DNA from 2 places in the Hominiventricola filiformis genome. Region 1 is predicted to be linked to the other one. Evidence: predicted binding sites of a transcription regulator. Region 1 holds the regulator's gene; the other holds the start of a gene.
What was found. Region 1 encodes HrcA, which represses chaperone genes, less so after heat shock. Its sites were predicted from a motif close to TGTTAGCACTCNNNNNNNNNGAGTGCTAACA; they were not measured.
Positions count from the first base shown of each region.

Region 1 (12,112 bases):
CATTGTCGATACCTGCCGGGATCGTGACAGCAATCTTCTTCTTGCTTGCCGTATAACCGGTTCCGTAGCAGTTCGGGCACTTGTCTTTGATAATCTTACCGGTTCCGTTACAGTCCGGACACGGACGTACATTCTGCACCATGCCAAAGAGAGACTGCTGAGTATAAACCACCTGGCCCTTTCCTCCGCATTTCGGGCAAGTCTGCGGTGTAGTACCCGGTTTTGCTCCGGTACCATGACAGGTCTCACACTCATCTTTTAAGGTAAGCTCCAGTTCTTTATCACAACCTGTAACAGACTCTTCAAACGTAATTCTTACACTTGCCCGTAAGTCCGCACCTCTCATGGGACCATTGCTGTTTCTTCTGCTTCTTCCGCCACCGAAAATATCACCAAAAATGTCACCGAAAATATCACCCATGTCAGCGCCATTAAAATCAAAGCCGCCAAAACCACCAGCTCCGCCGCCTCCCTGCTCAAAGGCTGCGTGTCCAAATTGATCGTACTTTCTTCTCTTGTCTGCATCACTTAATACGGCATATGCCTCGGAAGCCTCTTTGAATTTCTGCTCTGCTTCTTTATCTCCCGGATTCATATCCGGATGATATTTCTTTGCCAGTTTTCGATATGCACTCTTGATGGCTGCGTCATCCGCATTCCGGTCTACGCCAAGAACCTCATAATAATCTCTCTTCGTCTCTGCCATAACTTTTCCCTTTCGAATTGCTGTGAGCTGAAATTCATCTGCACACGCAAAAAACAGTGGGGAGTTTATCGCTCCCCCACTGCTTTATTTTTATTTTCATCCTGTTCCGGATTAAACCTCGCGGTAATCTCCGTCTACCACGTCATCTGCCGGACCGGAAGTACTCTGTCCTGCGCCGCCCATATCCGGACCTGCGCCCTGCTGACCTGCACCCTGTGCACCTGCACCCTGTGCACCTGCAGTCTGCTCATACATCTTCTGGAACAGTTTCTGTGCTGCATTCATCAGATCCTCTTTACCGGATTTCAGTGCATCGATGTCTGCATCAGAAATATCAGTCTGGTTAGCAGTTCTGTCTACAACTGCTTTCAGAGAATCAATCTTCGCCTGAACAGCTGCTTTCTCAGAAGCGTCGATCTTGTCTCCGGCTTCCTCCATTGCCTTCTCGGTCTGGAATACCATTGCATCTGCATCGTTTCTTGCATCAATGGCCTCTTTCCGTTTCTTATCCTGTGCCTCGAACTCAGCAGCTTCTTTGACTGCCTTATCGATATCGGAATCAGACATGTTGGAACCGGCGGTAATGGTGATGTGCTGCTCTTTTCCGGTACCCAGATCCTTAGCGGATACATTTACGATACCGTTTGCATCAATATCAAAGGTAACCTCGATCTGCGGAACTCCACGTCTTGCAGGCGGGATTCCATCCAGGCGGAACTGGCCGAGGGATTTGTTGTCTTTCGCGAACTGTCTCTCACCCTGTACTACGTTGATGTCTACAGCGGTCTGGTTATCAGCTGCGGTGGAGAAGATCTGGCTCTTCTTGGTCGGGATCGTGGTATTTCTCTCGATCAGACGGGTTGCGATACCTCCCATGGTCTCGATGGACAGAGACAGCGGAGTAACATCCAGAAGAAGGATATCACCGGCACCTGCATCTCCTGCAAGTTTACCACCCTGAATGGAAGCACCGATTGCCACACACTCATCCGGGTTCAGAGATTTGCTCGGCTCATGTCCGGTTAACTGTTTTACTTTATCCTGTACTGCCGGGATACGTGTGGAACCACCTACCAGCAGAACTTTACCAAGTTCAGACGGGCTGATACCTGCATCGCGGAGAGCTGCCTGTACCGGGTTAGCAGTACGCTCTACCAGATCGTGAGTCAGCTCATCAAATTTTGCTCTGGTCAGGTTCATATCAAAGTGAAGCGGACCGTCTGCGTTCATGCTGATGAACGGAAGGTTGATGTTGGTTGTTGTGGAAGCGGACAACTCTTTCTTAGCCTTCTCAGCTGCTTCTTTCAGTCTCTGCAGTGCCATCTTGTCGTTGCCAAGATCTACACCGTACTGTTTCTTGAATTCAGAGATCATATAATCTGTGATCTTCTGGTCGAAGTCATCACCACCCAGATGGTTGTCACCTGCGGTAGCCAGAACCTCGATAACGCCGTCACCGATCTCGATGATGGAAACATCGAAGGTACCGCCGCCAAGGTCGTATACCATGATCTTCTGCTCTTTCTCATTATCAAGGCCGTATGCCAGTGCTGCAGCGGTCGGCTCATTGATGATACGTTTTACATCCAGTCCTGCGATCTTACCTGCATCTTTGGTTGCCTGTCTCTGTGCGTCATTGAAGTATGCCGGAACAGTGATAACTGCCTCGGTTACTTTCTCGCCCAGATAGTTCTCTGCATCTGCTTTCAACTTCTGCAGGATCATAGCGGAAATCTCCTGCGGAGAATATTTCTTTCCTTCGATGTCTACTTTATAATCAGTTCCCATATGTCTCTTGATGGAAGAGATGGTTTTCTCGGAGTTAGTAACTGCCTGACGTTTTGCCGGCTCTCCTACCAGACGCTCACCAGTCTTTGTAAATGCTACGATAGACGGTGTTGTTCTTGCTCCTTCTGTATTTGCAACAACCGTAGGTTTTCCACCTTCCATTACGGCTACACAAGAGTTCGTTGTTCCTAAGTCAATACCAATAATCTTGCTCATTTCTTTTTCCTCCTGAAAAATATATCTCTGAAAAATAGTTAATTGACAACTTTTACCATGCTGTGACGAAGCACTGCATCCTTATATTTGTAACCCTTCTGGAATTCCTCAGATACTGTATTTTCTCCAAGTTCCTCATCCTCCGCATGCATCACTGCATTATGGAAATTCGGATCAAATTCCTGACCCACCGCTTCGATGGGGGTTACGCCCAAATCTGTAAGAACCGTGATCAGCTGTTTATAAATCATTTCCATTCCGCTGGCTACCGGTCCGTCTTTCTGATCTTCCGGAATACTCTTCAAGCCTCGCTCAAAGTTATCTACTACCGGAAGCAGTTTCTCGATCACATCTCTTGCTCCCACCATGTACATCTGGGATTTCTCCTTTTCTGTACGGTTTCTGAAGTTTTCAAACTCCGCAAGCTGACGTTTTACTTTATCGGTCAGTTCTGCGATCTGCTCATCTTTCTTGTCTTTTTTCTCTTTCTTCTTTCCGAAGAATCCTTTTTTGTCAGGTTCCGCATCGGCTTTTGTTTCTTCTGTCTCGGCCGTCTCAGTGGCTTCTGCTTCAGCAGTATCTTCTGCTTTTACTTCTTCCTCCTGAATCTCCGGTTCCTGTTCCATTGTCTTGTTTTCTTCCACCGTTGTTCCGCCTTTCTATTTATGAAAAACATCATCCAGCTGATCCATCATGGCTTTCAGCTTACCCATAACGTTCTCGTAATCCATTCTCTTGGGACCAATGATTCCAATGGTACCCTGAAGTCCTTCGCCCAGTTCGTAGGTTGCAGTGACAACACTGCAGTCCTTCATGGATTTTACCGGTGTCTCATTACCGATATATACCTGAATTCCTTTTTCGTCTTTGTTCAGTGTGTCTGTAACCAGATCTACCAGGTTCTGCTTCTCCTCCAGTGTCTGTATCAGTTCACTGGCCTTTCCGTTCTCACTTAATTCCGGATAACGGAAAATGTTTGTGGCCCCGCCGGTGTAGATCTCCATTCCCTCATCGGAATGAATCGCTTCGGCGACTGCATCCACCACATCACTGACGATGTTGCTGTGAATACCGGCCTGTTCTTTCATGCTGGAAATCATCTGAAGATTGATTTCCTGAATGGTCTTTCCATTCAGCATGGTATTCAGCAGGATATTAAGCTTCAGAATACTTTCATCACTCAGTTCCTCACAGACCGGTAAGAGTTTGTTGCGGATCACATTTCCTTCCGCTACAATCACCGCCAGGATCTGATTGGCATCCACACGGGACAACTGAATGAATTTCAGTTTGTTCTGATGATACTGTGGAGTGGAAACCATCGTGGCATAATTGGTATCATTTGCCAGAATCTTTACCACCTGCTTCAGCACACTTTCCAGCCGGTCGGTACGCTGAACCATCAGTTCCTGAAGTTCCGTCACTTCCCGGTCTTTTTCCTGCATCAGGTAATCCACATACAGCCGGTATCCTTTATCGGAAGGAATTCTTCCGGCGGAAGTGTGGGGTTGAATGATGTAACCCATCTCTTCCAGATCCGACATTTCATTGCGGATGGTAGCAGAGGAAAGCTTCAGGTCCGGATCCTTCGATATGGTTCTCGATCCTACCGGTTCTCCGGTCTCCATGTAATTCTGGATAATTACTTTTAAAATCTTTTTCTTTCTTTCATCCAGTTCCATGGTACTCTCTCCTTTCTTCTGCCTGTTAGCACTCAACATTTAAGAGTGCTAACATTTCCTGTAACTTAAGATAGCACCACCTATAGTGCTTTGTCAAGTGTATTTTCTATTTTTTTGTGGAGATTTTGTGAACACGAAAAAACCATGTAGAAAACTGAATCATCCACATGGTTTCCGTATTTATTCTTCTGTACTTTCTTCTGCTGTTTCTTCCTCTGTGTCCTCACCAGACTGTCCGTCTTCGGATCGTGTCTTCAGAAAGGTATATTCTCTCTGCGCATCTCCATCATCCGGATAGCTTTCCAGATAGGTTTCCATTTTCTGAAGAGCAGTTGTAAAATCCCCTTTATATTCATACACTGCGATCTCCGATGCCAGCAGTTTCTGCAGGCATCCGCCATTTCCCATGGAAATACCGGCTTCCAGTGTTGATGCAGCTCCATCGTAATCCTGATTATCAAGCTGCCAGGAGGCTACTTTTTCATAGGCATCCTGATGTTTCACATTCCCGCTGTTCAGATAATTCTGATAAAGGGTTATGGCATATTCCGGATTCCCCATCTCATTGTAAAGCTGCGCCTGCCAGTAGATTCCTTCCGTATTTCCCTCTTTTACTGCGGTTTCCAAATAGGACTTTGCATTGGTATAATCTTCCATATAATAAGAGAGTCTTCCCAGCATAATTTTATCTTTCTTCGAAGTCATCCCCATGGCACTGGCGAAATCCGCATTGGCAGCTTCCCTGTTCTCTGCTGCCCGATAGAGCAGTCCTCTGGTCAGATACATTTCCTGGCTTTTCTTTACATCCAGAACTGCACTGCAGACAGTGATGGCATCCTCCGTATTTCCTTCTGCATACAGTGCCGATGCTTTATAGGCTGCAATGTCCATCTCCAGGTTTCCCACATACATATCGGAAAGTCCCAATGCTTCATCATAGGAAGCAACTGCCGCTTCATAGTCTCCTTCTTTTGCCTGTTCCATACCCTGGGAGCGAAGCGTCATCTGCTGCTCCTGTACAGCCTTGCTGTTTCCACAGCCCGCCATCAGAATCATGCAGAACATGGCAGCCATAACTGCAGTTATTCGATGCTTTCTCATAGGTTTTCCTCCTTCTCCCAGAATTTCCGATTCATGGTGCATGCCAGAATCACTTTTTCCGGAAGCCGCTCATATTGCTGTCCCAGCTTATAACCCAGAAGCTTCCCGGCACTCTGTGTCATCACCTGAATCATCAGCCATGGTTTTCCGATCCTGATACAATAGGAAAGACTTTTCTTTACAAGACGGATTCCCTCAGATTCTGACCGAATACCGCCAAAAATCTCCGGATGCATGGTCTGGGATACCGCCAGATCAAAATTCCGGTGGAACTGTTCCAGGGCACTGTAATTATGAGAATGCACCACCTGCGCATCTGCGCAGTAAGCGATCTTTCCGCCTTTTTTCACAATAGTTCCCGCATAGATCATATCCTCATTAAAAATGGTCCTTTTCACAAATCCACCCAGTTCCAGATATTTGTCCCGCCTCCATGCCGCACACACATTGGAACAGAAAAAGGTCTTGATTCCAAGTATCGGAAGATCTTCTTTTCCCTTGATTCTGCTCTCCTCCGGATAGTTAAAACTTCTTGTATATTTTTCCACTTCCCTGCAGTTCTCTTTTGGCAGCTGTCTTGCATAGGCAGCCCAGACTTCCGGATCATCAAAAGCCTTCAGAAGTGTCCCTGCCATATGTTCATCCGCCGGAATGGCATCCTGCGTCATGCAGATCACTACATCTGCGTCTGACATGCGGATTCCCTGGTCTCTGGTTCCGCCATGGTCAAACTCCGCCCTGGTCACATGATGTACTTCCGCTTTCGGATGGTCTTTCAGAATCTCTGCCGGAAAACAGGCCTCCTCCGTATTCATCAGTATGATTCTGTTTACCGGATAGTCCTGCGCTTCCAGAAGGGAGAGCAGCTGTTCCAGCTCTTTGCCCGGATGATATACCGGGATCAGTACGTCTGCCGTTCTTTTCATTTACCTGTCTCTTTCTTACTTTCTTTCTGATAAAAAAAGCGAGGAAGTATTTTCTTCCTCGCCTGATGTCTGAAATCAATATCCGGTCTCTGTTGTAATCTGGCTGGAGATTGCTTTTACTTCATCTGACGGCTGATAATCCGTTGTACCGAACAGATACTCATGAAGCTGTTTTACATTTTCTTCCAGATTTACCGGAATTACACAGGAGCCTTTGCCCTTTACAGTAGCAGCCGCCTTGTCAAACGGGAAACCGGTGGTATCCACGATATCGTAGGTCAGAAGCTGCGGAGCCATTGCAAGAAGCTCATCGTTGGTATAATTGGTAGCTGCCAGCGGGAATACAGCATCGATAATATCATTTACCTGGCTGATATCCATGGTCTTTGCCTTGCTGACAATCTGCATGATTACTTCTCGCTGACGCTCAGTACGCTTGAAGTCATCACCTGCAGTATAACGGATACGGCAGTAGGAAGTTGCCTGTACACCGTCCAGTGTCTGAAGTCCGGTCTTTGTCAACGGAGTAGTCTTCACGCCGGTAACCTCGGATGTCTCTACAATGTAGTTATTCAGATGCTCAATCTCAGCATCATCAACGTCAATGTCAATGCCGCCCAGGAGATCAATTGCCTTGGTCATTGCCGCAAAGTCCACACTGATATAATACTGGATATCCAGATCCAGGTTCTTATTCAGCATGCTCATGGCCTGCTGCGGACCACCTGCGGAATATGCACCATTACACTTGTTGAACTTTCCATTCGTCAAATCAAGATAGGTATCACGGTATACACTGACCAGTTTTACTTCTTTGGTATCATTATTGATACTTGCAATAATGACGGTGTCACTTCTGTTTCCGCTTCCCAGCTGTCCTGCCTGACGGGTATCGAGGCCGAAAAGTGCCACCGTTGTATATCCCTTCATGGACTCCAGGGTAGATTCCTGAATTGTGTCATTCACTTCTACTTTTTCCGGGTCTACCTTCGGCTTCTGGAGCTTATCCAGCTTGCTTACTACCCAGAATCCAAGCACCAGAATCAGAATTACCGCGATCTCGATACCGAAGATCATCATGCGCTTTTTCTTTCTGGCCGCTTTTTTCTTAGCTCCCCCTCTGCTTCCTTTCGCTGACGCGGTCTTCGCAGAAGATGTCTTATGAGCCGTAGCTTTTTTCGAAGTCGTCTTTTTCATCGTTTCTTTTGCCATAGTTCATCCTTTCTACGCCTGTTAATAAGCATTCTTATTTACAAAGCCCTTGAAGAACGTAAGAAACAGAATTTTAAAATCCAGTCCCATAGTCCAGTTCTCAATGTAATACAGGTCGTATTCAATACGCTTTTTAATAGATGTATCCCCGCGGAAACCATTCACCTGCGCCCATCCGGTGAGTCCTGGGCGAACCTGATGTTTGATCATATAACGAGGAATCTCTTCACGGAATTTTTCCACGAAGAAGGGCCGTTCCGGTCTTGGACCTACAAGGCTCATGTCACCTTTCAGAATGTTGAACAGCTGCGGAAGCTCATCGATGCTGGTCCTCCGGATTACTTTGCCCACTGCTGTTACGCGGGGGTCATTTCGCACGGTCCAGGCTTTCTTTTCGCTTTTCTCAGACTGCACTTCCATAGATCGGAACTTATACATCTGAAATGTCTGGTTATGGAGTCCTACTCGCTCCTGTTTATATATCAACGGTCCTTTGGATGTTGTCTTTACCAAAATGGCCGTAACCAGCATCACTGGTGAAAAAAGGATAATGGCAACAACTGCGCCCACAATATCCACTGTCCGCTTGCAGACCATGTTAAACGTATTGGTCAGCGGCACATGTCTGATATTCACTACCGGAAGCCCCAGAAGATCTTCTGTATAGGGTCTCGTCGGTATAATATCATTATAGTCCGGAACGAATTTTGTATGCACGCCGGACTTCTCGCAGATCGCAACGATCCGCTTCAATTTATAGTATTCCCGGAGAGCAAGCGTAATCGCAATCTCATCCAGGCGGTTATTCTCCAGAATCTGTTCCAGTTCTTCCGTTGTTCCGAGGACCGGCACATTTTTGTAAGTATATCCCGTCTCTTTGTTATCATCCAGAATTCCGCACACACGGTATCCCCACTGAGGATTCGCATAGATACGGTCGATGAATGCCTCTGCTGCACTGCTGTATCCTACAAAAATAATGTGGCGCAGGTTAAATCCGCTCTTTCGTATCTTTCTGAGACAGATACGAATCAGATTACGGACAAGAATCTCCATCACAATGTTGACTACACAGAAGTAGAACAGCATGGTTCTGGAATATTCATATGCATAACCGTTATATTCCCTCAACAGGAAAAATACAGCCATGACAATCAGCAGTCCAAATGCATTGGCCTTGACAATATTACCAATCTCAAGCCTGCGGCCCTGTACTCTCTTTGCCGTATACATGTTAAATGCCAGATACAGCATCAGATACAACGGTACAATTCCAGCCAGAGCCACCATATAAAGGACAAACCCAAGTCCAGGTGGATCACGCAGAATTACAAACTTATAGACCCAGGCCAGAAAATATGATACGCAAATGACGGCGGCATCTATTACAACATGAATCCGATTAAAATACCGTTGGTTATCCTTAATCAAATTTTCTCACCTATAATTCCCCCTTCGCTGCATCCTGTCAGGAACATCCTGTCTATTTTCCAAGCCGCAACAGATTTCGCAGTAATTCCAGCTCAATTGCCAGACAGCGAATCACATGCTGCTTTCCAAAAGATGTTCTTCTGTCCGGATTCGATCTGCACAGCTGAATTCCTCTTACGAGGCCTTCCCTGTAATCCCTGCCCAGACCTTTCTTCACGAAAAAAAGATACTTTATCAGAAAACCCGCCAATAACAGCGGTGAATTCACTATAATCTGAATCAGCGGCATATTTTTGTAAATCAGGTAAAGATTGTTGCCCGCTGAGTGCACCACTTTAAAATGATTGTAGCGGGAACCGCTGGTGCCGCTTCCCACATGGTAAACCTTTGCTTCCGGTTCATACCAGTGATAATATCCCGCCAGTTTTGCCCGGTAGGACAAATCCATATCTTCCAGATAGGCAAAATGGGCTTCATCAAATCCACCCAGTCTTTCTGTCAGGCTCTTCCGGTATATTGCCGCTCCTGCACAGGAAGAAAAAATCTTCTGTCCACTACGGTAATTCTCCACCGGACGTCCCTTGCCTCTGGCCATTCCCCAGCCAAGGACGCAGTAAAAATCTCCCGCATCATCCATTTTGCTGTGATCATGGTACTGTATCATACATGCCTGACAGGAAAAACGCTTTCTGTCCTTCTTGATAGACGCAAGAAGCCGAAGTGCAAAATCCGGCTTGATCTCCGTGTCATTATTCAGAAGAATCACATATTCACTCTCGGCATACCGAAAACCTTCATTCACTGCCCGGCAGAAGCCATAATTCTTTTCCAGGCAGATCAGGCGGCAGGCAGGAAACTCTGTTCTGATATATTCCTGGCTCCCGTCAGTGGAACCGTTATCCACTATTAAAACCTCGGCCGATACTCCTTCCTGTTTTTCCACAGAACGAAGACATGCGCCAAGGTAGGCAATTCCATTATAATTCGGGATTACAATCGTTACATCCGGCATATCCTATCCTCTTTTTTCAGTGATTATTCCCGGATTCGAAAATCCGTATCATCCAAAGAAAGATTACAGTTGTAAAAGGCATCCGGTACTTCCAGAAGCTCTTTCCATTTTTTCATAAACTGTGCTGCCGGTCTTACTGCCAGTTTTCTCCCTCTTCGATGATCCTGAAGAATCAAGGCGATACCAGGCTCATAGATATTACTGTAACCCAGTTGTTCGAGTTTCAGACACAGATCCACATCTTTCATCCGGTCCTCTACGTCTTCTGAAAAGCCTCCGGCTTTCAGGAACAGTTCCCGCTTTACCATCATGGCTTTTCCGCTGACTGCGTGATAATTCTGCTGCAGAATCACTTTATGCAGATATCCGCTGTGTCCTGCTTTCAGTCCCTGGAACACATCTCCCACCATGCCGTGGAGTCCCAGAACTTTTGCACCATAACAAAGTCTGTGGCTGCTGTCGTAGACACGTCCGCCGACTGCTCCGGCTTCCGGTCTCTGCGCATTTCCAAGAAACAGCTCCATATATCCTCTGGTGATCCGTCCGGTTTTCCCGTCCAGAAAGAGGAGATAATCGCTGTCAAGTTTTTCCGCCAGACTGGTAAATGTTACAAATTTATTACACGCACTAGTACAATATACTACTTTTATTAAAGTTTGTCTATGTTCTTTTATAAAATTCAGAATTAATTTATTTTTTTTGGGGGCATCCAGAAGGATTAGGATTTCAACATTTCTATAACTTTCCACCCTGGAAAGCGCCCTCGCAAAACGCCCCATTGACGACATGTCCGGTGGGTCAAGAACGACAATGCTGACTTTGGGATCTCCTTTTACGGGATATTTAATCCGGTAAAATCCCGGATTATCCATACATTCAATGCGGGCATCCGTACCGGTTCTTTCAAAATGTTCTTCCAGCGCTTTTCTGCCTGCCTCATAGGCATAACTTTTACTGTCCGGATTACCTGCCGTAGATGCCTGATGGCATCTCCAGTGATAAAGCACCTGCGGAATATGTCCGATCTCACCTGCCAGCTCACTGCAGCGCAGAATAAAGTCATAATCCTGCGCGCCGTCAAATGATTCCCGGTATCTTCCGGCTTTCTCAAGAAGCTTCTTTCCGACCACAAGGAAATGACAGATATAGTTGTTGCTTCTTAAAAGATCCAGGCTGAAATCCGGTTTGTAATGAGGATGAAAATAAGTCTTCGAGTCAAACGTCACCTTATCTTCATCTGTGTAAAGCATATCCGCATCCCGATGGTTCTGAAGAAAACGTACGATCTCAAACAGGGCATGTTTTTCCAGAAAATCATCATGATCCAGAAGTGCCACATAATCACCTGATGCCAGATCAAGAGCCGCATTGGTATTTCCGGCAATCCCCAGATTTTCCGGAAGTTTCTCGTACCGGACTCTTGGATCCTTCTCTGCATAGGCTTTTAATATGCGCTCCGTATGGTCGTCATCTCCGCTTCCATCTGCAAGACACAGTTCCAGACTGGCGTAGGTCTGTCCCAGAACAGACTCCACCATCTCTCTTAAAAAAGCCTCTGGAGTGCGATAAACCGGCACTACAATACTGATCAGCGGTTCATAGGAAAACCGATGCTCCCGCTGCAGCTGCAGCTCACTTCCCACAGGTCTTCCTGCAAACAGAAACTCCTGATAATTTTTCTCCAGACGATCCCTTTCCAGACGATCTCTTGCTTTCAGATACAGTTTTGACAGACCGTAGTTTTTCATATAATGATAACCACGTTTTGCGTAATCAGCTTTCATAAATTAAAAGGTAACCTCGCCATCATGTGCAATCAGAGATGCTCCGATCATTCCGTCCAGAGCTGCTACTTCAGATACCAGTCCGCTTTCATCTTTCACGCGGAGCTCTACCACCATATCCAGACGTCCTTTGGACAGGTTTCTGGATTTTACTTTGTAAGATTTTGCATATTTTCCAACCACATCAAGTACGGTCTGCTCATCATCCATTTTGGAACTGTTGACAACCAGCATCATCGGCGCTCTGCTGACCG
Region 1 covers NZ_JAJEPS010000001.1:201,870-213,981, forward strand. The annotation lists gene dnaJ (molecular chaperone DnaJ) at 1-706, opposite strand, end outside; gene dnaK (molecular chaperone DnaK) at 818-2,710, opposite strand; gene grpE (nucleotide exchange factor GrpE) at 2,749-3,336, opposite strand; gene hrcA (heat-inducible transcriptional repressor HrcA) at 3,370-4,392, opposite strand; gene LKD36_RS00980 (tetratricopeptide repeat protein) at 4,573-5,493, opposite strand; gene LKD36_RS00985 (glycosyltransferase) at 5,490-6,419, opposite strand; gene LKD36_RS00990 (LCP family protein) at 6,495-7,631, opposite strand; gene LKD36_RS00995 (undecaprenyl-phosphate glucose phosphotransferase) at 7,653-9,062, opposite strand; gene LKD36_RS01000 (glycosyltransferase family 2 protein) at 9,115-10,074, opposite strand; gene LKD36_RS01005 (glycosyltransferase) at 10,098-11,858, opposite strand; gene LKD36_RS01010 (DUF4956 domain-containing protein) at 11,862-12,112, opposite strand, start outside.

Region 2 (12,112 bases), on a different contig from region 1:
CTGCTGCTTTATATCGGCGGTAAGATGGTATGGGAAGGACTGTACGGTGAGGAGGAAGCAGAAGAAGTGGTCCGCCTTGGAGCTGCCGGCCTTCTGATGCAGGGAATTGCCACCTCCATCGATGCGTTATCTGTCGGATTTACCATTGCTGATTATGGTTTTGTCATGGCTTTCGTCTGTTCCCTGATCGTTGCTGCCACTACCTTTTGTATCAGCTATTCCGGTCTGATCATCGGCAAAAAATTTGGAACCCGATTTGCAGACAGAGCAACTGTTTTCGGCGGTGTGATTCTGGTTTTCATTGGACTGGAAATCTTCATCACCGGGATCTTCTGATCCGGAAACATCTAATACAGGAGTAATCTCATGACCCTTATACCGCCGGAACTTTTTGGAGTTCCCATGATTCCTTTTGGACTCCTCAGCGCATTTGTAAATAAAAAAGAGGTACGCATTACAGAATTTTCTGAAACAGGGTTCCGGTTTCGTACCGCAAAACCATGTTCCGCCCCGGTGAATATCCGCCTTGCTTTCTGGCAGATGGAGCTTTCTTCCTATCAAGAAGTATCCCTTTCTGTCACCTCCTTTTCCTTCGAGCAGCGATATGATTATTTTTATGAATATACTGTACTCACAAAAGATCCCGTCTATCGCTCTGCTGTAAATGCATTGTTGGGCTGGTATGGATCTTATGTCAACCTGAAGTTGACCGAAGACGACAGCGAGCTTTCCATGGCGCTCACCGGATATCCGGCGGAACAGGAGAACATACACTTCGAAACCTTCGCTGCTCAAAAACAGGCATGGTTTCAGGAACCGGATAATCTGCCGGATTTTTCATTTCTGAATACAAATACTCCGGAACTGGCGATCGAACTGGACCGTCCGGAACTTTATACTTCTTATCTGAATATGAATTTTTCAGACTGGCTCTCCCAATATTGGGCATCTAACCATCTGTCCTGGCATCCATTGTCCCGGCTGCAGCTGACTCGCCTTTATATTGGAAATCAGTTCTGTCATCTGCTGTTCCCGAAAGAGGATGTCCTGTTTGCGCTTATGGACAAGGCCTGGGCAGATGGATTGGCAATAACCCTTTCCTTTTCTTATCTTCGAGAGTTTATGCTGAAACCAATTCAGCAGCTGCTCGAAACATTAAATTTCTGGTGTCAGAAACACCAGACGACCGTGGAAATTGTCGTCAATGACTGGGCTATGACAGACCTTCTGACAGACTTTCCACATCTGCACCCTATTCTTGGAGTACTTATCAACAAACGCCGGAAAGATCCACGTCTTTCTTATAAGAAAGGGGAACTTTCTGCCCTCTCCGAAAACAGCATAAATGCAGATTTTTATCGAAATTTTCTTGCCGAAACCTGCAGGATCACACGGTATGAAGAGGAATCCTGTGGTTATCTTCCAGAACTATCGGAAGGAAAGCACAGCCTTCATCTGCCCTTTTACCAGACCAACACCTCCCAGTACTGTCCACTCTATGCCCGCTGCAAAAGAGGCAGTCGCGGCGCACAGACACTCCCAAAGGACTGCCCCCACTGGTGCAGGGAATATGCCTTTCTCTATCCGGCTCACCTTCACATGCTCGGACGATATAATTCCCTGTTTGCACTGGATACCGGGATTCTACGGTCGCCGGAACTGCTTGGTGGATGGCTACGAGAAGGCGTTGACCGTCTGGTTGTCAATCTTCTGTAATTTTATTTTAATGGAGAATCTTTATGAAACTGACTGTTGGACTTGGATCTGTCGATGAATATATTCGTTTTAGCGAAGCGGGTGCCGATGAATTCTTCTGCGGGTATGTTCCTTATTCCTGGACGCAGAAATACGACACAATGATGCCTCTTAACAGGAGGGAAGTACTCTGCTCCAATGTACAGCTGGGTGCTTTCTCCGAGCTGGAAATCCTGTCATCCATGATACGGGACTATCAGCGTCCGGTTCATCTGACCTTCAACTCTCTTTTCTATCTGCCGGAACAGTATCCGGAGATCGCTAAGATCATGAAAGCCTGTATGTGCCTTGGATTTCAGAGTTATATTATTGCCGACCCGGCGCTCATTCTGTATCTTCGGGAACATAACATTGACTGTGAGATTCATTTAAGCGGCGAAACCGGGGAAGTCAACAGCCGTATGGTCGATTTTTTCCAGCAGTTTTCTTTAAAAAGAGTAATTTTTCATCGAAAGAACAACTTTGACGATATGAAAGCAGTCATCGACGCAGAAAAATCCCATGGCGGTCTGCGGTCCAGGACAGAATTTGAGGCATTCGTCCTTAATGAAATGTGCCAGTTCGCCGGCGCTTTCTGCAATTCTTTCCACTGTGATGAACTGGGACACCTGTGCCGGGTTTCCTACTGGCTGGAGCCTTTAAGGGAATCTTGCGGTGACTCATCTCTCAGACAGCTTCACCCGTCACCACCTGCTGCTTCGCCACAAACAAGCTTGCCACATACCCCCGATCTTCCAGATGGCTATCTCTGTGGTGCTACCGGATGCGGACTCTGCGCCCTTTACCGTCTTCGGGAAATCGGCATTACTCACCTGAAACTGGTGGGGCGCGGCAATTACAATGACTATATGGAACAGGATATCCGCATCCTTCGGCGAGCACTTACCCTGCTGGAGCAGAGTACTTCCGAAGAAGATTTTAAGGACACTTTGCGTCGCACGCTTTTTTCTTATAAATGCAGCAAGGTCTGCTACTATCTGTAGCAGACCTTGCTGTGATATAGGAATGTAAGTTTACAGATTTCTTTTTATCTTTCAACTGTTCCTTCCCAAGTATCCATTGCTTTCTTATGGGAAGTCTCATCGTACCAGTGTTTTGTAACGGTCTTTGCACGAGTGTAGAATCTCACACCATCTTTTCCAAGTACATGCAGATCACCGAAGAAGGATTCTTTGTTTCCGGAGAACGGGAAATATGCAGTCGGAACCGGAATACCTACGTTGATACCAACCATGCCGCCATCGGTCAAAAACTCAAATTTTCTTGCATAATATCCGTTCTGGGTGAAGATTACGGAACCATTTGCAAACGGATTGGCGTTCATCAGAGCAAGTCCTTCGTCAAAATCTTTCACTCTCTTAATCAGCGTTACCGGTCCGAAGATCTCTCTGTCACCTACGGTCATGCCCGGTTTTACGTTATCAAGAATGGTCGGTCCTACGAAGAATCCATTCTGATACGGTTCGTCTACTTTCACATTTCTTCCATCCAGTACCAGCGTAGCACCTTCGTCTACACCTTTCTGAATCCACTCACATACTTTCTGCTGATGTGCCTTTGATACTACCGGACCAAGTTTGGTCTCCGGGTCATAGGAGCATCCCACTTTCATAGCTTCTGCTTTCTTCTTCAGCAGTGCAACGAATTTATCTGCAATGCTCTCCTGTACCACGATAACCGGCAGAGCCATGCAGCGCATTCCTGCGCATCCGTAAGTGGAGTTGATGATTGCATTAGTTGCACTCTCCAGATCAGCATCTTCCAGAACCAGTGCATGGTTCTTTGCCTCACACTGTGCCTGTACACGTTTTCCGTTTGCTGCTGCTTTAGAGTAAATATATTTACCAACACCGGTTGTTCCTACGAAAGTAACAGCCTTTACACGAGGATCGGTCATGAAAATCTCAGCTTCCTGACGGCTGCAGGTTACCAGGTTTACAACACCTTTCGGGAATCCTGCTTCCTCATAGAAGAGTTCCAGAATTCTCATGGAAGTCAGCGGAGTCTGGCTTGCTGCTTTTAATACAACCGTGTTACCGGTAGCAATTGCCAGCGGAACCATCCAGCCCCACGGAATCATAGCCGGGAAGTTAAACGGAACGATGCCTGCTACAACGCCGAGCGGCATACGGTAGGTTGCAGTATCAAATCCGGTAGTTACCTGAAGGGATGCATCTCCCTGTACCAGAGTCGGAAGGCTGCATGCATGCTCTGTCGGCTCAATAGCCTTCAGCACATCACCTCTTGCCTCTCCAAGAGTTTTTCCAAGCTCTTTGGAGCAGAGAAGTGTCAGTTCATCCAGATGCTCTACCAGTACATTTCTCCATTTAAACATCATCTGTGTTCTTGCGCTTAAAGACTTCTGAGACCACTCCGGGAAAGCAGCCTGTGCAGAAGCGATTGCCTCTTCTACTTCCTCTGCAGTACAGCACGGAACTTCTGCCATCACTTCACCGGTACTGGAGTTGGTTACTTCCATCCATTTCGTTGTCTTAGATTCTTTCCACTCTCCGTTTACACAATATTTTTTTCTTTCTACACCCATGATTTCTCCTCCAATTTTGCAAGCCATTATTTCATTTTGCGTGTTTCAATTTCGAATGTAATTTATATATATCACTTTCTGTTTTCAAAGTCAATATTATTTTTCTATTTTATAAATTTAATTTCATTATTTGAATTCTAATTTTGCATTTTAGTTTTCTATTGATTTTTTTGCCATTTTCATAGTATTATAATAAGTAAGATCGAATCAGAAAGGTAATACTATGAGAACAAATTCTAATGGAGGCAATGAGAAAAATTCCAACCAGTCCTCTGATAAACTGCTTCAAATTATGGAAGCTTTAGCAAAAGAACGCCTGCCTGTCCGGCTTCAGGATCTCAGTGCACAGGTAAATATGTCCCAGTCAACGGTGCTTCGCTATTTAAACGCACTTCAAAGTTCTAATTATGTATATCAGGAAGAATCAACTTCCCGTTATGCATTGACCTGGAAGATCTGCGGACTGAGCGAACATTTAAATTCTAATCTTGGACTACGCAGTATTACTGCACCGTATATTACCGAACTTGTAAATAAGCTGAACCTTGGTGTCTGTCTGGTTATTGAACAGGATCATGATTGTGTCTATCTGGACTGTGTGGATGCTTCCCCATCATTTCAGCATACATTCCAGCGAATTGGAAAACGGGCACCCATGCATGCTACCGGATCCGGCAAGCTGCTCCTCTCCCAGAAAACTCCATCCCAGCTTTCCGACTATCTGGTGCTCCGGGGACTTCCCAAATTCACGGACTATACCATTACTTCTCAGGATGATTTTCTCGCCGAGCTGAAAAAAGTCCGTGAAAGCAAAATGGGCATGGATAATCAGGAATGTGAATTGGGTCTGATCTGCGTTTCCATGCCGCTATACACCTACTCCGGTTCCATTATTGCCGGACTGAGTGTCTTCGGAGATTCCGATAAAATGACACAGGAACGAATTCATTCAGAAATCGCTCCACTGCTCCGTGCCGCTACTAACGAAATCTCCCTTCATCTTGGATACGAAGAAGCATAAAAAACCGCAGGTTCATGGTTATTTCATCCACGAACCTGCGGTTCTCTTTTCTTTCTCAGCTGTTCACTTTCCACTTATCCAGAGGCTTCAGCTCAATTTTTGTGCCGTTGGGAAGCTGGAACCAGTGATCATTCATCACTTTTACTGGGTATCCAGTAAGCTTCTCCATCGTTTCTGAAACGGATTCCACTGCGATGGAAATGTGACCATATCCGTTCTGCGCTTCCGTATCAATCTTCTCAGCAGTCTCATTTAACTGGATTCCTTCCATATACCAGCATCTGCGGACCGGTTTCTCGCCATCCTCTCTCCATTTTCTCATTCCAAATACTTCTTCGAAAAAACGCTGCGCATCTTCATAGGATTCCGTAAGAAGACCTGCGTGGTCAATCTTTGCCATTTTTCCGTACCTCCTTTTCTTTACAGCATATCGAATATTCTCTTTTTCTGCAACGTGAAATCTATTTTAAGAGTTCACAAAAAGTTCACAAAAAATTAGCACTCACCTCTTGACAGTGCTAATAATGCGTGCTATATTACATATAGAACAAAGGAAGGGGAACAAAAAGAAGAGTTCCTGGTACGGAGTTCCAAAAAATGACAATAAATATGAGGTTCACTGAAAGGAGAAATGACTTATGTTGATGCCTAGTATTTTTAATGATAACGTATTTGATGATTTCTTTGATTTTCCGTTTTACGATGACAGAGCTGAGAAAAAGCTTTACGGTCACCATGCAGCTAATCTGATGAAGACCGATATTCAGGAACATGAGGATGGCTACACTCTGGAGATGGATCTTCCGGGATTCAAGAAAGAGGAAATTCAGATTGAACTGAACAATGGTTACATGACCATCAGTGCAGCCAAAGGTCTGGATGAAGATGAGAAGGACAAGAAATCCGGTAAATACATCCGCCGCGAGCGTTACACCGGTTCCTGCCAGCGTAGCTTCTATGTTGGTGAGGATGTTACCGAAGAGGATATCAAAGCTGAATTTAAGCATGGTATCCTGAAACTCTTCGTTCCGAAAAAAGAAGCAAAACCTGCTGTTGAGCAGAAGAAATATGTTTCCATTGAAGGATAACTGATTCCCCCGGCGGGAAACCGCCGGGAAGTAACTTTGAACATTTTGAATATAATTTTTATTTTTAAGGAGAGATGACTTATGTTGATGCCGAGCATTTTTAATACAAACTTATTTGATGATTTCTTTGATTTTCCGTTCTATGATGATACCAAAGCTGAGAAAAAACTCTATGGTCACCATGCAGCTAATCTGATGAAGACCGATATTCAGGAACACGATGATGGTTATACTCTGGAGATGGATCTTCCGGGATTCAAGAAAGACGAAATTCAGATTGAACTGAACAATGGTTACATGACCATAAGTGCAGCCAAAGGTCTGGACGAGGATGAAAAAGATAAGAAATCCGGTAAGTACATCCGCCGCGAGCGTTACACCGGTTCCTGCCAGCGTAGCTTCTATGTTGGAGAGGATGTTACCGAAGAGGATATCAAGGCTGAATTTAAACATGGTATCCTGAAACTCTTCGTTCCGAAGAAAGAAGCAAAACCTGCTGTTGAGCAGAAGAAATATGTTTCTATTGAAGGATAAAGAACTATTGAAGAGGGAGCCGCAAGGCTCCCTCTTTTTATGTTCATCTGCTATTCCTGATTGGCCATGCGATAGATCGCAATCATATCTTCCGGATACAGATCCTTTGCAGAACCTTTATGGCCTCCGGATGCTCTTGCGCAGGAATCTGCCATCTCTTTTATCTGCTCATCTGTCGGTGCGATACCAAGTTCCTTAAAGTTTACCGGCATTCCGATCTCATGATAGAAATCTTCCATTGCCTCAATTCCTTTCAGTGCCGTCTTCTCATCGGTCTCCCCTGGTGTAACTCCCATGACATGAGTCGCATAGCGTACAAATCTCGGCAGACAATTTTTATAAACATATCTTGCCCAGCTCGGCCAGATTGCCGCAAGACCGGCACCATGAGTCACATCGAACATGCCGCCCATCTCATGCTCCAGCATATGGGATGCAAAGTCTCCGCCGTCATTTCCACAGCCGGTCAGTCCGTTATGCGCCAGACTTCCTGACCACATAATCTCTGCCCGTGCCTCATAATTCGTCGGATCATGATGGAGAATTTTTGCATATTTCATAACGGTGCGGAGAAGTCCTTCTGCGATTTCATCCGTAATCTCCATATTTCCACCCTGCGTGAAATATCTCTCCATAGTATGCATCATAATATCCGTGCATCCGGATTCAGTCTGATAATCCGGCAGAGTCATCGTCAATTCCGGATTCATAATGGCAAACTTCGGACGCGCAATATCATCATTGTAAGAACGTTTTTCCTTGGTTTCTTCATTAGTAATAACACAGCTGTTGCTGGTCTCACTGCCGGCTGCCGCAATCGTCAGGACAGATGCAATGGGCAGGAATTTCTGTGCAGTGCGTTTCTTTTCAAACAGTTCCCATACATCTTTTTCCGGCTCTGCGAGTCCGTAGGAAATTGCTTTTGAAGAATCAATTGTGGAACCACCTCCAACTGCAAGAATAAAATCAATGCCCTCTTTCTTACCAAGTGCAATTCCTTCCCGCACTTTGGACAGATGCGGATTCGGCACGACGCCGCCCAACTCTACATGAGCCACTCCTGCTGCGTCAAGAGACGCTTTCACCCTGTCAATCAGACCTGATTTCACAGCACTTTTGCCGCCATAGTGGATCAGTACTTTTTTTGCCCCATATGCCTTTACCAGTTCCCCTGCCTGATTTTCCGTGCCTTTTCCAAAAATAACTTTTGTAGGTGAATAATACTCAAATCCAAACATGTTGTTACCTCCTTTACACCTTCGTGTTTTGCTTTCCGAGATAATTATATCAGGAAATAAATCTGCGCTCAAGACAAGACTTTTTTCTGAAATTTTTCTAAATATATCCCTTTTCCTTCCTATTCATGATATAATTTCTCTGTTTGAGAAAATTTTAGCGGAGGTCGACATCATGATTTATACTGTGACATTCAATCCCTCTCTTGATTATATCGTATCAGTAAAAGACTTTAAACTTTGGAATACCAACCGAACGGACACGGAACTGATGCTCCCCGGTGGAAAGGGACTCAACGTATCCACGGTTCTGAAAAATCTCGGCATGGACAGCACCGCCCTCGGATTTACAGCTGGTTTTGTCGGAGATGAAATTCTCCGCCGGATTGAAAATATTGGATTTAAAAGTGATTTTATCAAATTGGAAAATGGATGTTCCCGCATTAACCTGAAGTTAAAGAACTATGACGGAACAGAGATCAATGGACAGGGACCAGTCATTGAACATGCTCACTTGGAAGCACTTATGAAGAAACTGGATCAGCTGAAAGCTGGAGATATCTTGGTGTTGGCCGGAAGCATTCCCTCTTCCATGCCTACATCTACTTATGAAGATGTTCTGGCACGGCTGCAGGATCGAAAAATTCTCACTGTGGTGGATGCTACAAAAAATCTGCTCACCAATGTGCTGAAATATCATCCCTTCCTGATCAAACCGAATAATCATGAACTGGGAGAGCTTTTCTGCCTGGAATTCAATACCCATGAAGAAGTCATCCCCTATGCGAAAGAACTGCAGAAACAGGGGGCACGAAACGTTCTGGTTTCTATGGGCGGAAAAGGTGCCGCTCTCGTAGCAGAAAATGGCGAAGTCTATACTTCTGACGCCGTAAAGGGCCGACTGGTCAACGCTGTCGGTGCCGGTGATTCCATGGTCGCAGGCTTTCTCACCGGCTGGCTGGAACAGCATGATTATGCACATGCCTTCCGCATGGCTCTTGCCGCAGGCAGCGCCAGTGCCTTTTCTGAACTACTGGCTACCAAAGACGAAATTATGGAGATTTATGATCAATTGCAGGTATAAAAAAGGAGGCACATTGCCTCCTTTTTTTAACCTACCGCAAATGTCATCTCTGCACACGCAGCCAGTTTTCCATCCACAGTCGCCTTTGCGGTACCCACGCCGATGGGACCTTTCTGTTTCACAATTTCCAGTTCCAGTGTCAGAACATCTCCCGGAACGACTTTCCGTTTGAATTTCGCTTTATCGATTCCACCGAAGTAAACGGTCTTTCCTTTATTTTCCGGCTGGCTTAAGATTGCCACTGCACCGGTCTGGGCCAGAGCTTCCAGAATCAGGACACCTGGCATAACCGGCTCCTGGGGAAAATGTCCGTTAAAGAACGGCTCATTATAAGTCACACATTTCTTGCCTACCGCTCTTTTTCCCGGTTCCAGTTCCTCGATCCGGTCGATCAGCAGAAACGGCTGCCGATGAGGAATGATTTCCATGATTTCTTTAATATCCATTACCATATGTATACTTCCTTTCTGTCCGGAGCCGCTTCGCCGCTTTTTTCTTACTCCGCGTATTTCTTAATCAGAATACTTGCATTGTGTCCGCCAAATCCAAGAGAGTTGGACAATGCATACTCCAGATCCATCTCCACACCGTGGCCCTGTACATAATCAAGATCCAGTTCCTCGTCTGGATGTTCCAGACCTCTGGTTACATGGACAAAGCTTTCTTCCATCTCTTTCACGCAGGTGATGAACTCAACCGCACCTGCTGCACCCAGAAGATGTCCGATCATAGATTTGGTAGAGTTGATCTTCATCTCTTTTGCGTGCTCGCCGAAGGCCAGCTTGATGGCACGGGTCTCGAAAAGATCATTGTGATGAGTACTGGTTCCATGTGCATTGATGTACATAATATCTTCCATAGCGGCGCCGGATTCCTCGACTGCCCATTTCATTGCGGTAGCAGCTCCCATTCCGTCCTCTGCCGGAGAAGTGATGTGGTAAGCATCACTGGTGGCACCATATCCGACTACCTCTGCCAGAATGTGTGCTCCTCTTGCCTTTGCGTGTTCCAGATCCTCCAGAATAACCACACCAGCGCCCTCGCCCATGACAAATCCATCGCGGTCTTTGTCAAAGGGAATAGAGCAACGCTCCGGATCCTCACTTCCGGACAGAGCAGTCAGTGCTGCGAATCCAGCTACACCGATGGGGCAGATGCAGCTCTCCGTTCCGCCTGCCAGCATTACGTCTGCATCACCGGTCTGAATGCTTCTGTAAGCCTCACCAATGGAATGCGTTCCGGTTGCACAAGCCGTTACTACGTTAAGACTCTTACCTTTCAGGCCATAAGCGATGGAAACATTTCCTGCTGCCATATTGGAAATCATCATGGGCACCATCAACGGATTCACACGATTCGGTCCTTTTTCTACCAGTTTGGTATACTCTTTTTCCACTACCTGAAGACTTCCGATACCGGAACCGATAGAGCATCCTACACGATATGGGTCTTCTTTGCTCATATCAAGTCCTGCCTGTTCCATGGCCTCTTTTGCTGCTGCCACTGCATATTGGGAAAACGGCTCCATTCTCTTTGCTGCCTTAAAATCCATGTATTCTTTTGCAACAAATCCTTTGACTTCTGCTGCCACATGAGCTTTATACTCAGAAGCGTCAAATTTGGAAATGGTGGTAAATCCATGATTTCCTGCTTTAATGTTATCAAAATACTCTTTTACATTCAATCCCATGGGAGTGATGGCTCCCATACCGGTTACTACTACTCTTCTCATCAGATCGCCATACCTCCGTCTACACTGATAATCTGTCCTGTAATATATGCTGCCTTTTCAGATGCCAAATAAGTTGCCATATTGGCAATATCTTCCGGCTTTCCGAAATGTCCCAGCGGAATCTGCTTCGTCGCTGCCTCTTTTACCTCATCAGAGAGCACCTGGGTCATCTCTGTATCCACGAAGCCCGGCGCAATGCCATTGACCGTGATACCGCGGCTTGCCAGCTCTCTTGCCATGGTCTTGGTAAGACCGATGATGCCTGCCTTGGATGCTGCATAATTTGCCTGGCCTGCATTTCCAAGAATACCGGATACGGAGGTAATATTGATGATTCGTCCTGCACGCTGCTTGAGCATCTGACGGCTTACTGCCTTAATCGTGTTAAAGCATCCCTTTAAGTTCGCATCAATGACCGCATCAAAATCTTCCTCTGACATTTTCATAATCAGATTGTCGCGGGTAATACCTGCGTTATTCACCAGGATGTCAAGACTTCCATATCGTTTGATCACATCCTTGATCATGGCATCCACGTCTGCGGTATTTGCCACATTACACTGATAAGCCTCACTGTCTTTTCCCAGCGCTTTAATCTCGTCTACCACAGCCTCTGCCTTCTGTGCAGAGCCATTGTAATTTACAATCACAGTCGCTCCATCTGCAGCCAGTGCCAGTGCAATGGCTCTTCCAATTCCTTTTGCAGCTCCGGTTACCAGAGCAATCTTTCCTTCCAGCATGCTTACTCTCCTTTCAGCTCTGCCATGGCTTTCTCAAAATCAGCCATATTTTCAATGTTCAGGGTTTTCACACTGCGGTCGATCTTTCTCATAAATCCGGATAAAGTCTTGCCAGGTCCGATCTCCACAAAGGTATCCACACCATCTGCAATCATCCGTTCTACTGACTGCTGCCACCGAACGCTGGAGGATACCTGCAGACGAAGAAGTTCTTTTACTCCTGCGGGAGAGGTCACATAATCTGCGGTCACATTGGTAATATACGGTGTAGAGAACGCATGAAGCTCTACCTCTTTCAGCGCTTCGCCAAGTTTCTCACCTGCTCCGGTCAGCATTTTGGAGTGGAACGGTCCGCTGACTTTCAACGCAACCGTTCTC
Region 2 covers NZ_JAJEPS010000011.1:35,259-47,370, reverse strand. The annotation lists gene LKD36_RS11505 (manganese efflux pump MntP) at 1-336, shown strand, start outside; gene LKD36_RS11500 (hypothetical protein) at 367-1,716, shown strand; gene LKD36_RS11495 (U32 family peptidase) at 1,740-2,738, shown strand; gene LKD36_RS11490 (CoA-acylating methylmalonate-semialdehyde dehydrogenase) at 2,783-4,300, opposite strand; gene LKD36_RS11485 (IclR family transcriptional regulator) at 4,524-5,321, shown strand; gene LKD36_RS11480 (VOC family protein) at 5,377-5,721, opposite strand; gene LKD36_RS11475 (Hsp20/alpha crystallin family protein) at 5,960-6,409, shown strand; gene LKD36_RS11470 (Hsp20/alpha crystallin family protein) at 6,491-6,943, shown strand; gene LKD36_RS11465 (iron-containing alcohol dehydrogenase) at 6,994-8,181, opposite strand; gene pfkB (1-phosphofructokinase) at 8,354-9,262, shown strand; gene fabZ (3-hydroxyacyl-ACP dehydratase FabZ) at 9,289-9,714, opposite strand; gene fabF (beta-ketoacyl-ACP synthase II) at 9,759-10,994, opposite strand; gene fabG (3-oxoacyl-[acyl-carrier-protein] reductase) at 10,994-11,734, opposite strand; gene fabD (ACP S-malonyltransferase) at 11,737-12,112, opposite strand, start outside.
Region 2: LKD36_RS11475 (Hsp20/alpha crystallin family protein) is a predicted target of HrcA. The motif match lies at 5,815-5,845, and genes of this name have one in related genera.